Regions from separate parts of the Streptomyces sp. NPDC031100 genome, predicted to be linked through region 2. Evidence: riboswitches for the same ligand, from Rfam matches in the RefSeq annotation. Region 2 holds a riboswitch; the other holds the start of a gene.
The links. A riboswitch is a leader RNA that binds a small molecule or an ion and turns the genes downstream of it on or off. The one in region 2 is predicted to bind S-adenosylmethionine.

Region 1: linked by a shared signal. The riboswitch ahead of thrC (threonine synthase) and the one ahead of ACZ5DS_RS02085 (aminotransferase class V-fold PLP-dependent enzyme) in region 2 are both predicted to bind S-adenosylmethionine.

What each region holds. Positions count from the first base shown of each region.
Region 1 covers NZ_JBVIGN010000008.1:174,190-181,179, reverse strand. Annotated here, with positions in the region: gene ACZ5DS_RS23435 (Uma2 family endonuclease) at 1-218, shown strand, start outside; gene groL (chaperonin GroEL) at 309-1,931, opposite strand; gene ACZ5DS_RS23425 (cold-shock protein) at 2,258-2,464, opposite strand; gene ACZ5DS_RS23420 (MoaD/ThiS family protein) at 2,908-3,183, opposite strand; gene thrC (threonine synthase) at 3,180-4,463, opposite strand; SAM riboswitch class I at 4,481-4,623, opposite strand; gene ACZ5DS_RS23410 (glucosyl-3-phosphoglycerate synthase) at 4,754-5,698, shown strand; gene ACZ5DS_RS23405 (alpha,alpha-trehalose-phosphate synthase (UDP-forming)) at 5,785-6,990, shown strand, end outside.
Region 2 covers NZ_JBVIGN010000001.1:446,046-453,035, forward strand. Annotated here, with positions in the region: gene ACZ5DS_RS02060 (C40 family peptidase) at 1-436, opposite strand, end outside; gene ACZ5DS_RS02065 (NYN domain-containing protein) at 648-1,991, opposite strand; gene ACZ5DS_RS02070 (hypothetical protein) at 2,029-2,268, opposite strand; gene ACZ5DS_RS02075 (rhomboid family intramembrane serine protease) at 2,421-3,215, shown strand; gene ACZ5DS_RS02080 (Lrp/AsnC family transcriptional regulator) at 3,212-3,493, shown strand; gene ACZ5DS_RS02085 (aminotransferase class V-fold PLP-dependent enzyme) at 3,529-4,890, opposite strand; SAM riboswitch class IV at 5,055-5,171, opposite strand; gene trpD (anthranilate phosphoribosyltransferase) at 5,246-6,310, opposite strand; gene qcrB (cytochrome bc1 complex cytochrome b subunit) at 6,432-6,990, opposite strand, start outside.

The DNA of each region.
Region 1 (6,990 bases), on a different contig from region 2:
AGCGTGACCGCATCGACAAGCCCACCGGCTACGCGGCGGCCGGCATCCCCGTCTACCTCCTCATCGACCGCGACAGCAACACAGTCGTCGTCTACAGCGAGCCCAAGGACGGGCAATACCAGCGGTCTCCGTCCTACCCGTGGGGCACCACTGTCGAGCTGCCGCCGCCCGTGAGCATCACCCTCGACACCGAGCAACTCAAGCGGTACGCCGACTGACCTCAGTAAACGCCCGAGGGCGGCACCCCCAGCCACAAGCTGGAAGCACCGCCCTCGGTCGATGGGACAGGCGATCAACCGTCAGGTCGATCAGAAGTCCATGTCACCGCCCGGCATGCCGCCCGGAGCAGCCGCGGCGGCCTTCTCCGGCTTGTCGGCGATGACGGCCTCGGTGGTGAGGAACAGCGCGGCGATGGAGGCGGCGTTCTGCAGGGCAGAGCGGGTCACCTTCGCCGGGTCGATGATGCCCTCGGCGATCATGTCGACGTACTCGCCCGTGGCGGCGTTCAGACCGTGGCCGACGGCCAGGTTGCGCACCTTCTCCACGACGACGCCGCCCTCGAGACCACCGTTGACGGCGATCTGCTTCAGCGGAGCCTCCAGCGCGAGCTTCACGGCGTTGGCGCCGGTCGCCTCGTCACCCTCGAGCTCCAGCTTCTCGAAGACGCCCGAGGCCTGCAGCAGGGCCACGCCACCACCGGCGACGATGCCCTCCTCGACGGCGGCCTTCGCGTTGCGGACGGCGTCCTCGATGCGGTGCTTGCGCTCCTTGAGCTCCACCTCGGTGGCGGCACCGGCCTTGATGACCGCGACACCGCCGGCGAGCTTCGCCAGGCGCTCCTGCAGCTTCTCGCGGTCGTAGTCCGAGTCGCTGTTCTCGATCTCGGCGCGGATCTGGTTCACCCGGCCGTTGACCTGCTCGGAGGAGCCGGCACCGTCGACGATGGTGGTCTCGTCCTTGGTGATGACGACCTTGCGGGCGCGGCCCAGGAGGTCCAGGGTCGCGTTCTCCAGCTTGAGGCCGACCTCCTCGGAGATGACCTCGCCGCCCGTGAGGATGGCGATGTCGCCGAGCATGGCCTTGCGGCGGTCGCCGAAGCCCGGGGCCTTGACGGCGACGGACTTGAAGGTGCCGCGGATCTTGTTGACGACCAGGGTCGACAGGGCCTCGCCCTCGACGTCCTCGGCGATGATCAGCAGCGGCTTGCCCGACTGCATGACCTTCTCGAGGAGCGGGAGCAGGTCCTTGACGGAGCCGATCTTGGAGTTGGCGATGAGGATGTACGGGTCCTCGAGCGACGCCTCCATGCGCTCCATGTCGGTCGCGAAGTAGGCGGAGATGTAGCCCTTGTCGAAGCGCATGCCCTCGGTGAGCTCGAGCTCCAGGCCGAAGGTGTTGCTCTCCTCGACGGTGATGACGCCTTCCTTGCCGACCTTGTCCATGGCCTCGGCGATCAGCTCGCCGATCTGGGTGTCGGCGGCGGAGATGGACGCGGTGGAGGCGATCTGCTCCTTGGTCTCGACGTCCTTCGCCTGCTCGAGGAGGGCGGCGGAGACGGCCTCCACGGCCTTCTCGATACCGCGCTTGAGAGCCATCGGGTTGGCGCCGGCGGCTACGTTGCGCAGGCCTTCCTTGACCAGGGCCTGGGCCAGGACGGTCGCGGTCGTCGTGCCGTCACCGGCTACGTCGTCCGTCTTCTTCGCGACTTCCTTGACCAGCTCGGCGCCGATCTTCTCGTACGGGTCCTCGAGCTCGATCTCCTTGGCGATGGAGACACCGTCGTTGGTGATCGTGGGGGCGCCCCACTTCTTCTCGAGGACGACGTTGCGGCCCTTGGGGCCGAGCGTCACCTTCACGGCGTCCGCGAGCTGGTTCATGCCGCGCTCGAGGCCGCGCCGCGCCTCCTCGTCGAACGCGATGATCTTGGCCATGTGAAGTGGTCCCTCCAGGACTGGGGGTGATTCCTTCGGACCGCGCCCGCGCCCGCGACGGACGGCTCGCCGACCTGTGGTTCCTTGCCCCACCTGGCCTGCGGGCCTCACCGACCCGGTCCTTCTTTGTCACTCTCACCTTCAGAGTGCTAACGCCAATGATTAGCACTCGGCACCCCCGAGTGCAAGCGCCTCGGGGGTGACGGAGGGGGTACTCAGCCGCGCGCGAACACGGGGGCGGCGGGCATGACGAAGGGCCCGCACCCCAGGAGGTACGGGCCCTTCGAAGATGAGCAGTAGAACGTCGCTGTCAGTCGACGCGTGCTTCAGCTGGTCGCCAGCCGGACCATGTCCGCCTGCGGGCCCTTCTGGCCCTGCGAGATCTCGAAGTCGACCCGCTGTCCCTCTTCCAGGGTGCGGTAACCGTCCATCTGGATCGCGCTGTAGTGGACGAAAACATCCGCACCACCGTCGACCGCGATGAAGCCGTACCCCTTCTCCGCGTTGAACCACTTGACGGTGCCCTGAGCCATGCCTAACTCCCCTATTACTGGCCCTTGCACAGATCCACACTTCGCGGACCCGGGTCAGACCTCACCCCCCATTGGTCGGGGGCGTGCGCCGGAACGCGTCGACCGCGGCTGAATGTATCTGTCCAACTGCCGTCTGCAACAGGTCAATCGGACGAGAATTCTGGACGAGCCCGGTCCGGAATCTGCCGAGAATTCGTCCGAATTCAGGGCAAGTCGGGCTCCACAAATGGCGCGAATGCCGCATATCGCCCGCACACTTTGGCTACTTCTCATCGGGGCGGACGGCATGTTTCCGAGGCTTGCGACCCGCAAGCCCGGAGCGCGTTCCCCAACTGTACCGCGCTCAATCACACAGAATTGCCCCCTCCGCTTCTCTCACGGAGGGGGCAATGGGATGAACATTCAGTGACCGGGGTTACCGAAGGTAATGATCGGTCATTCTGTCAGCCGCCGGCGACGGCCGGAATGATGGAGACACCGGCGCCGTCCGGGGTCGCGGTCTCCAGGCCCTGCTCGAAACGCACGTCGTCGTCATTGACGTACACATTGACGAACCGACGCAGCTTGCCCTGGTCGTCCAGCACGCGGGCGGCGATCCCGGTGTGGTTCTTCTCCAGGTCCGCGATGACCTCGGAGAGGGTCGCGCCCTCGGCGGCGACCTCGGCCTGGCCGCCGGTGTAGGTGCGCAGGATGGTGGGGATGCGAACGGTCACGCTCATGCGAGGCCAGCCTCTCGGAAGGAGTCCAGGGTCGGGCGGATGGTGGCGGTGAGGCCGGTGCCGGCCACCGCGTCGAGGGTCTTGAGGCCGTCACCCGTGTTGAGGACGACCGTGGTCAGGGACGGGTCCAGGACGCCGTTCTCGATCAGCTTCTTCGTCACGCCGACGGTCACACCGCCGGCGGTCTCCGCGAAGATGCCCTCGGTCCGGGCCAGCAGCTTGATGGCGTCGACGACCTGCTCGTCCGTCACGTCCTCCACCGCACCGCCGGTACGGCGCGCGATGTCGAGGACGTACGGGCCGTCGGCCGGGTTGCCGATGGCGAGGGACTTGGCGATGGTGTTCGGCTTCTGGGGGCGGACCACGTCGTGGCCGGCCTTGAAGGCCGTGGACACCGGCGAGCAGCCCTCGGCCTGCGCACCGAAGATCTTGTACGGCCTGTCCTCGACCAGACCGAGCTTGATCAGCTCCTGCAGGCCCTTGTCGATCTTCGTCAGCTGGGAGCCGGAGGCGATCGGGACCACGATCTGGTCCGGGAGCCGCCAGCCGAGCTGCTCGCAGATCTCGTACGCCAGGGTCTTGGAGCCCTCCGCGTAGTACGGCCGCAGGTTGACGTTGACGAAGCCCCAGCCCTCGCCGGCCGGGTCGCCGATCAGCTCGGAGCAGAAGCGGTTCACGTCGTCGTAGTTGCCCTCGATGCCGACGAGTTCACCGCCGTAGACCGCGGCCATGACGACCTTGCCCTGCTCCAGGTCGTGCGGGATGAACACGCAGGAGCGGAAGCCGGCCCGGGCGGCGGCGGCGCCGACGGCGCCGGCCAGGTTGCCGGTCGAGGAGCAGGAGAGCGTGGTGAAGCCGAAGGCGCGCGCGGCCTCCAGGGCCTGGGCGACCACCCGGTCCTTGAAGGAGTGCGTCGGGTTGCCGGAGTCGTCCTTCACGTACAGCCCGCCGGTGACACCCAGCTCGCGCGCCAGGTTGTCGGCCTTGACGAGCTTGGTCCAGCCGGGGTTGATGTTGGGCTTGTCGGCCACGTCGGCGGGGACGGGCAGCAGCGGCGCGTAACGCCAGATGTTCGCGGGGCCGCCCTCGATGCGCTTACGCAGCTCTTCGGTGTCGTACGCGGAGAAGTCGTAGGCGATCTCCAGCGGGCCGAAACACTCCTCGCAGGCGAACAGCGGCCCGAGGGGCACCCGGTGACCGCACTCGCGACAGCTCAGCGCCGCGGCGGGGCCGAGGTCTACGGTGGGATTGCTGGTGCTTGCAACTGTCTGCACAGCCATGGAGGCGAGGCCCTTTCTCCTCATCTTCCTCACGACGCATCTCGCCGTGAGACGGATTTGGCACCTTCCCTAGCCGGGAGCCTCGCTGGAGAACGAGAAACCGACTGGAGGGTTGCCGGGGCTTCATCGGGCCGTGTCCCTCTGCCCCTCTGGATGAGCGGTATGTAGTTGTCAACGCGTGGTTGACCCTCGACATGCGATGGTCATCGGCGTTGTTCAAGACTGTAACCGAAGGCCAGGACAGTTGAGATAGTCGTCCGAACCGCGAGACACGTGAGGAGCCGCTGACTGTGCTGGAAGAAGTCGAGCGCTGGCTGGCCACCCGCTCCTGGTCCGTGACCGATCGCCCGCTCCACCAGATCCTGGCGGCCAAGCAGCGCACGGGCCAGTCGGTCTCCGTCGTGCTGCCCGCGCTCAACGAGGAGGAGACGGTCGGCGACATCGTCGCAGTCATCCGTCACGACCTCATGGAGCAGGTCCCGCTGGTCGACGAGATCGTCGTCGTCGACTCCGGGTCCACCGACCGCACCTCCGCGGTGGCCGCCGCCGCGGGCGCGCGGGTCGTCCACCGCGACGACATCCTCCCCCGCATCCCGGCCGCCCCCGGCAAGGGCGAGGTGCTGTGGCGCTCGCTGCTGGTGACCCACGGCGACATCGTCTGTTTCATCGACGCCGACCTGAAGGAGTTCTCCTCCGACTTCGTCTCCGGCATCGTCGGCCCGCTGCTCACCGAACCGGACGTCGACCTGGTCAAGGCGATGTACGACCGTCCGCTCGCCGGCGCGGCGGGGCAGGGCGGCCGGGTCACGGAACTCATGGCCCGCCCGCTGCTCAACATGCACTGGCCGCAACTGGCCGGATTCGTGCAGCCGCTGGGCGGCGAGTACGCGGCCCGCCGCTCGCTGCTGGAGCAGCTGCCGTTCCCGGTGGGCTACGGCGTGGAACTGGGCATGCTGGTCGACGCTCTGCACCTCGTCGGCCTGGACGCCCTCGCCCAGGTCGACGTCGGCGTCCGCAAGCACCGGCACCAGGACGGCCAGGCCCTCGGCCGCATGGCCGCGGCGATCTACCGCACGGCCCAGCTCCGGCTGGCCCGCGGCCATCTCGTCCGCCCCTGCCTCACCCAGTTCGAGCGGGGTGAGGACGGGTTCGAGCCGCGCACCTATTCGGTGGACACCGAGGAGCGGCCGCCGATGGCGGAGATCGCGGAGTACGCGGCGCGCCGGGTGGCGTGAGGCGCGCGCGAGAACGGCTGTATACAGCCCCCTTCCGGGGCAGACCGTACGTTTGAGCGTTTCGGGGCCGGGCTAGGTTGAGGACCATGGCTTCCACCCACGGTGCTGACGTTCTGGTCGCGTCCAATCGCGGCCCGGTTGCGTACGAGGCCCTCGAGGACGGCTCGCTGCTCGCCAAACGGGGCGGCGGCGGGCTGGTCTCGGGGCTGTCGGCCATCGGTCCGGACACCAACGCGGTGTGGGTGTGCGCCGCGCTGGGCGGCGGCGACCGGGAGGCGGTACGGCGCGCGGGCGGCGGGCTGCTGCCGGCCGAGGAGACCGGCGGGCAGCGGGTGCGGATGCTCGACATCGACGCGACCGTGTTCTCCGACGCGTACAACGGCATCGCCAACTCGGTGCTCTGGTTCGTCCACCACATGCTGTACCAGACCCCGCTGGAGCCGATCTTCGACGCGGAGTTCCGGCGGCAGTGGGCGTCGTACGAGGCGTACAACCGCGCCTTCGCCGAGGCGCTGGCCGAGGAGGCGGCGGACGGCGCGGCGGTGCTCATCCAGGACTACCACCTGGCCCTCGCCCCCCGGATGCTCCGGCAGCTCCGTCCCGACCTGCGCATCGGCCACTTCTCGCACACCCCGTGGGCCCCGCCGGACTACTTCCGCCTGCTGCCCGACGACATCGCGGCCGAGCTGCTGAGCGGCATCCTGGGCGCGGACCGGGCCGCGTTCCTGACCCGGCGGTGGGCGGACGCCTTCACCGACTGCTGTCACGCGGTGCTGGGTCCCGGCATCCCGTCCGGGACCCGGATCGGGGTGCACGGGCTGGGGGCGGACGCGGACTTCCTGCGCGAGCGGGCGCACCGGCCGGACGTGGCCGAACGGATGGCCGCGCTGCGGGACGAGATCGGCGAGGGGCGCCGGACGATCGTCCGGGTGGACCGCACCGAGCTGTCCAAGAACATCGTGCGCGGCCTGCTGGCGTACCGGCAGCTGCTGGAGGACCACCCCGAGTGGCGCGAACGGGTCGTCCATCTCGCCTTCGCCTACCCGTCCCGGCAGGACCTCGCCGTCTACCGCGAGTACACGGCGGAGGTGCAGCGGGAGGCGGAGACGATCAACTCCGTGTACGGGACCGCGGATTGGACCCCCGTCATCCTCCACGTCAAGGACGACTTCGCCCGCTCCCTGGCCGCGTACCGGCTCGCGGACGTGGCGCTGGTCAATCCGATCCGGGACGGCATGAACCTGGTCGCCAAGGAGGTGCCGGTCGTCTCCGACGAGGGGTGCGCGCTGGTG
Region 2 (6,990 bases):
TCAGGGCCTCGACCTGCTGGCTGCTCAACTGGTCGAGCGTGGAGGCCTTGTCGAGGAAGTCGTCCGGGTTGGAGGACAGGAAGAGCTGGACCGAGGAATCTATGCCACCGGAGCGGTACTGGGCGGTGGCCAGCGACCCCAGGCCGTCGCGGAGCTTGTTGAGCTCCTGCTGACCGCGGGCCACATTGTCCTGGATCGTGGATATTTCCTTCTGCAGCTTCTGCTGCTTCTCCTTGGCCCCGTTGTACTTCTCGGTGGCCTGCTCCGCCTGCTCGTAGAGGTTGTCGACCTTCGCCTTGACCTCGTCCTTGCTGAGCTTCTCGCTCGGCGCGGCATTGGCGGCGTTCGCGCTCAGCGCGACGGCAGCGGCGGCTGCGGTGGTCAGCACGGTCACACGCGTGCGGCTCGGCTGCTTGGGTCGACGATGGGACGCCACGGAGGACGAACTCCTTCTTGTGAGTGATCACCCGTTCGGAGGTTCGAGCCCAGACCCTAGTGACCCAGTTGTGATCAGTTCAAATCCTCGCGGAAAAAAACCCTGTGACGCAATGCATTCTTTGCAATAACTCACGTGCAGTGAGGCGCGATTGACCCTACGTTGCGCGAGAGTCAGGCCAATTCGGGCATTGTGTATGCGCGTTGGACCTTCAGGACAGTCGCTTCAGAAGTACCGCAGAGGCGACCGGTCGGGCACCGGCCCGGGCGACCCCGTCGGCCACCTCGCGGTCGGTCGAGACCACGATGACCGGACGGCCTGGCGGCTCCGCACGCACCAGCTGGCGGATCAGCTCGTCCGCCGTCACCCCCGGCTTCGAGAACAGCACCCGCACACCGCGCGGCGGCGCGAGCAGGACCGGCGCGGCCAGTTCGGCGCCGTCGAACACGCACGTCACCTCGGCGCCGGTCTGCGCGGCCAGCGCCGAGAGCTGGCCCAGCAGCCTGAGCCGCTGCTTCTCCAGCGGCATCTGCGGATAGCCGGTCTTGGTGACGTTGTAGCCGTCGACCACCAGGTGGGCCTGCGGCAGCGCGAGCAACTGGTCGAGAATGGCCGGATCGTTCTCGGACAGGGCGCGGGCCGCGATGTCCTTCGGGGTCATTCGTCCGGGTTCGACCGCGTCCACGGTCTCGGCCGGGCGCACGGAGACCGGAGGCAGGGCGAGTTCGCGCCGCAGCCCCTGGGTGGCGTCCAGCAGGGTGTCGAGCAGCAGCCGTACCCGCATGTCCTCGACGCTGCGCCCCTCGCGGGCCGCCCGGCGGGTGGCCTCCAGCGCCGCCTCGGCCTCGCCCAGGCGGGCCTTGAGCCGCCGCGACTCGCTCTCCGCGGCCGACACCTGCGCCTGCGCCTCTCCGCGCACGGCCTCGATCTCGCCCTGGATCTTGCGCAGCGCGGCCTCCCCGCGCTTGACGTCGCTGAGCGCGGCACGGAGCTTACGATGAAGCGATTCCGCTTCCTTCTTCGCCGACTCCAGCTCCGCGCGCAGCCGTTCGCTCTCGCTCCGGGTCTGCTCCCGGGCCCGGGCCAGCTCCTCGTGCAGCCGCTCCAGTTCGGCCCGGCTCTCCTCGTCGGCCCGCTCGGCGTCCGCGCGCTGGGCCTCCTCGCCGGCCGCGGTGACCAGCTTCACCCAGCCCGCCGGGCGCAGTACATAGGCCGCGGCCGCCACGTCGAGCGGATCCGCGGCCGGGGGCGGCGAGCCGGAGTCGAGGGCGCCGGAGAGCTCCGGCTGCGCCTCTCTGAACTTCTCGCCGATCCGCTGCCGGAAGAGCGCATCGGTCTCCAGGGCCGCCGCCATCGCGTTCCCGGCGAACTTGGCCCGGCGGTTCGGGGCGAAGCGGGCGTACTGCCTCAACTGGGCGGGCAGTTCCGCGACGGTCAGGCTCCCGAACCCGTCCGAGACGATCTGCACGACCCGTCGGCGCACACCGTCGGGCAGCGGACGGTCAAGCACCTCAGCGGTGCCGTCGCCCGGCCCCCCGCCTGCGGTCTCCACCATCCGTCACACCCCAATACCTGTACGGGGCCCGCTCCGCTCAGGAGCCGGCGCCCGGCCTGTCCACGAGTTCCACCTGGTCCACCGCGTTGCACCAGCGGCAGCGGACCGACTCGATGGTCTCACTGACCACCTCGCGCTCCTCGACCGTCGGCTCACCGGCAAGGTCGAGGTGGACGTACTCCACGACCTTCGACGAGCGGGTCACGTCGAAGCGGGTGAGGTTGCCGCAGAGGGTGCAGCGCCACCGCGTGGTGGCGGTCGGCAGGGGAACCGTCATCGTGACTGTTCGCTTCCTTCTCGCTCGGTCCGCGCCGCTCCTCGACGCGTGTGGCTCGTAACCCTACGGCCTGGCGGGTACTCGCCGCCCGCCCTCCCGCAGCGGCGAGGCGGTCTGTCAGGTTGCGTCCCCTTACGTCATGCTCTGTAGTCATGATCACCACCTGGAGCACGGCGGCCGGCAGAACACTCAGGGCGGTCAAGGGTGTCTCCGCGCCGATGACGTACACCCTCATCGCCCTCTGCTCCGTGATCTTCGTCCTGGGCCCGGCCTCCGGCCTCACCCCGGCGTACGGCTCCGTGGACGCGCTGCCGGCCGCGCAGCGCGCGTACTTCCGGCACTGGGGAGTGGTCCCGGCGGACCTGTTCGACGAGCCCGCCCGGGAGGCCCTGACCCCGGCCACCGCCCTGTTCGTGCACGGCAGCTGGGTGCATCTGCTCGGCAACATGCTCTTCCTCTTCGTCTTCGGGCTGATGACCGAGGAACGGATGGGCAGGGTGGAGTTCACCCTGTTCTACGTCGGCTGCGGCTATCTGGCCCTGCTGGGCTACGCGGCCGCCAACGCCACCTCCGAGCAGTCGCTGGTGGGCGCCTCCGGGGCGATCTCGGCGGTGCTCGGGGCATTTCTCTTCCTGTTTCCCCGCGCCCGTGTGACCAGTCTCCTCCCGTTCCTGTTCTTTCTGCCGATGCGCTTCCCGGCCTGGGTCGTGCTGCCCTTCTGGGCGGCCCTCCAGTGGCTCGCGGCGGGCCGTTCGGGCGACGGCCCCGGGGTGGCCTACCTCGCCCACCTGGTCGGCTTCGGCCTCGGGTTCGGCTACGCATGGGTGCGTTACGGAAAAAGGAAGGGCCCGAAGGGCGGCCTCGGAAGGGCGGTGGTGGGAGACGGGCGGGCGACTAGAGTGAAGTCCGCACCGGCTCCGGCACCCGAGGGAGAGAACCAGTCGTGATCACCGCGATCGTCCTGATCAAGACCAGCGTGGACCGGATCCCCGAGATCGCGGAGCAGATCGCTTCGCTGGATTCGGTGAGTGAGGTTTTCTCCGTCACCGGTACGTATGACCTGATCGCTATGGTTCGGGTGCGGCGGCACGATGACCTGGCCGATGTGATTCCGGGGCGGATCAGCAGGATTCCGGGCGTCGAGGCCACGGACACGCATGTTGCCTTCCGGACGTACTCGCAGCACGACCTCGAGGCGGCCTTCTCGATCGGGTTGGACAACTGATCGACTGAAGACCGCCTCACGAGGCATTCAGCAGCTCACACCGCGGGGACGCAGCGGCCCTCCTCCGTGCGGTACGTCCACTTCGCGCCCTCGGTCACCAGTTCCTTCACCGCCGTGACGAAGCGCTCCACGTGCTCGTCGGGTGTGCCCGCGCCGAAGCTCACGCGGATCGCGTTCAGGGACTTCTCGCCGGGGGCCGCCTCGGGGGCGCCGCATTCGCCCTGGGTCTGGGGGTCGGAGCCGAGGAGGGTGCGGACCAGGGGGTGGGCGCAGAAGAGGCCGTCGCGCACGCCGATGCCGTACTCGGCGGAGAGGGCGGCGGCGAAGTGGGAGCTGTTCCAGCCGTCGACGACGAAGGAGATGACGCCGACGCGCGGGGCGTCGTCGCCGAAGAGGGAGAGGATCCTGACCTCGGGGACCTCGGCGAGGCCCTCACGGACCTGGGAGATCAGGTGCTGCTCGCGAGCCACGAGGGTGTCGAAGCCGGCCTCCGTCAGCGCCTTGCAGGCGGAGGCGATGGAGTAGGCGCCGATGACGTTCGGGGAGCCGGCCTCGTGGCGGGCGGCGCTCTCGTGCCACTCCACGGCCACTCCCCCGTCCTCGCGCCGGGTGACCCTGCGGCTGGCGCCGCCGCCCGCGAGGTACGGCTCGGCCGCCACCAGCCAGTCGGCGCGGCCGGCCAGAACGCCGGAGCCGAAGGGGGCGTACAGCTTGTGGCCGGAGAAGGCGACCCAGTCGACGTCCAGGTCCTTCACCGACACCGGGTGGTGCGGGGCCAGCTGGGCGGCGTCCAGGACGATCCGGGCGCCGTGCGCATGGGCCGCGGCGGCCAGCTCGCGCACCGGCCACAGCTCGCCGGTGACGTTGGAGGCGCCGGTGACGCAGACCAGGGCCGGACCATGGGGGGCGCGGTCGGCGAGGGCCCGCTCCAGGGTCTCGACGGCCTGCTGCGGGGTGCGCGGGGCGTTGAGGTAGGTGACGCGGGCGTCCTGCCAGGGCAGCAGGGAGGCGTGGTGCTCGGTCTCGAAGACGAAGACCTGACAGTCGGCGGGGAGGGCGCGGGCGAGCAGGTTCAGGGAGTCCGTGGTCGAGCGGGTGAAGATCACCTGGTCGGCCTCGCGGCAGTCGAGGAACTCGGCGACCGTGCGGCGGGCGTTCTCGAACAGGTCGGTGGAGAGCTGGGAGAGGTAGCCGGCGCCGCGGTGGACGCTGCCGTAGTACGGCGCGTAGGCCGCCACGTCGTCCCAGACACGCTGGAGGGCGGGGGCGCTGGCCGCGTAGTCGAGCGCGGCGTAGGTGACTTCACCGCCGGTGACGAGCGGGACGGTGACATCCCGGCCCAGAACGGGCAGCGGGGCACAGAGGGTCTGGGCGGAGGCAGCGGTGGAGACAGACATGGCGAACTCCTGTGAGAAGCAAGAGGAATCACCGTGCGAGCAGATACGGCTCAAGCACGGAGAAAGGTGAAAGGGGTATGCGGAGGCGGGGCTCTACGCCCTATCGCATTCGCTTGCTCACAGAAGGCTCCCTCGACGACCAGGACCCCTGGTGGTGTTCGAGGGGTCCGCGCTTGCCGTAGACCTCGCTGCCTACGACCTGGTCTTCACCCGGGGCACCCCGCCACGGACGGAGGGTTGCCGGACAGTCGGCCGGGGCCTCATGACTGTCACTCATGACCTGGACAGGAACGTACGTGAAGTGATCGCGGTCCCGCAACTCCTGTCCGGATTGCGGGACCGCACCTCAGATCTGCTACTTGTTGCTGGCCGCCACCCAGCGCTCCAGCGTCCGCTTCGCCGCGCCCGAGTCGATCGACTCGGCCGCCTTGGCCATGCCGGCCCGGAGCTGCTCGGCCAGCGGGGCCTCGGTCGGCTCGAGGGCCACCAGGGCGGCCGCCGAGTTCAGCAGCACCGCGTCCCGGACGGGGCCCTTCTCGCCGTCCAGCACGCGCCGCGCCACCTCCGCGTTGTACGACGCGTCGGCGCCGCGCAGCGCGTCCACGGGTACGAGGTCGATGCCGACGTCCCGCGGGTCGAAGCACTGCTCGGTGACCTTGCCGTCCCGGACCACCCACACCCGGGAGGTGGAGGTGGTCGTCAGCTCGTCCAGGCCGTCGTCGCCGCGGAAGACCAGGGCGGAGTTGCCGCGCTCGGCGAGGACCCCGGCCACGATCGGCGCCATGCGCGGGTCGGCGACCCCGACGGCCTGGGCCCGCACCTTGGCCGGGTTGGTCAGCGGACCGAGGACATTGAAGGTCGTACGGATCCCCAGCTGGCCGCGCGCCGCGGCGACATGCCGCAGCGACGGGTGGAACCTCACCGCGAAGCAGATGGTGATGCCGGCCTCGTCGGCGACCTCGGCGACCCGCTGCGGGGTCAGGTTCAGATTGATGCCGAGCTTCTCCAGGACGTCGGAGGACCCGGAGGCGGAGGACGCGGCGCGGTTGCCGTGCTTGACGACCTTCGCTCCCGTACCGGCGACCACGATCGACGACATCGTGGAGATGTTCACCGTCTTGGCGCCGTCGCCGCCGGTGCCGACGATGTCGACGGCCGGGCCCGGCACCTCGATCACGTTGGCGTGCTCGTACATGGTCCGCACGAGGCCGGTGATCTCCTCCACCGTCTCGCCCTTGGCCCGCAGCGCCACCATGAATCCGGCGATCTGCGCGTCGGTCGCCTCCCCGCGCATGATCAGGTCCATCGCCCAGGCCGTGTCGTCGGCGGACAGGTCCCGGCCGTCCAGCAGTCCGTTCAGCAGGGCGGGCCAGGAACGGCCCGCCGCGGTGTCGCCTCCAGCGGGGGTCACAGCGTTCATAGCCGCTCCTGGGTGTCGTAGTAGAACCGTGTGGTCCCACCCTATCCAGGCCAGGACACGGCGAAGGGCCCCGTCCGTAAGCCGGACGGGGCCCTTCTACCGTGGCGTGGCGACGCGGGGATCAGTGGTGGCCGTGGCCGCTCGTGATCTCCTTGTACTCGTCGACCGTGGGCTTCGGGATCTGGTTGTCCTCGCCGTAGTAGGCGGTGCTGAGCTTGACGCGCAGCTTCTCGGACGCCTTCACCTTGCGCTCGACCCCGTTCTCGTCGACCGTCGGGCCGATCTCGGCCGGCTCGTACTGGTGGTGAGCCGTGAGGGTGTGCAGCTGCTCCTGGCTGAGCGGCTCGTGGACCTCGATGAACTCACCGTGCGGCAGGCGCTTGATGATGCCGGTCTCGCGACCGTGCAGCACCTTGTCGCGGTCGCGGCGCTGCAGGCCGAGGCAGATCCGCTTGGTGATGATGAACGCGAGGACCGGTCCGGCGAAGAAGGAGATCCGGACGAACCAGGTCACGTCGTTGATCGACAGGTGGAAGTGGGTGGCGATGAGGTCGTTGCCACCACCGACCAGGCCGACCATGTACACGGTCACCCAGGCGACACCGAAGGCCGTACGGGTCGGGGCGTTGCGCGGGCGGTCCAGGATGTGGTGCTCGCTCTTGTCGCCGGTGACCCAGGAC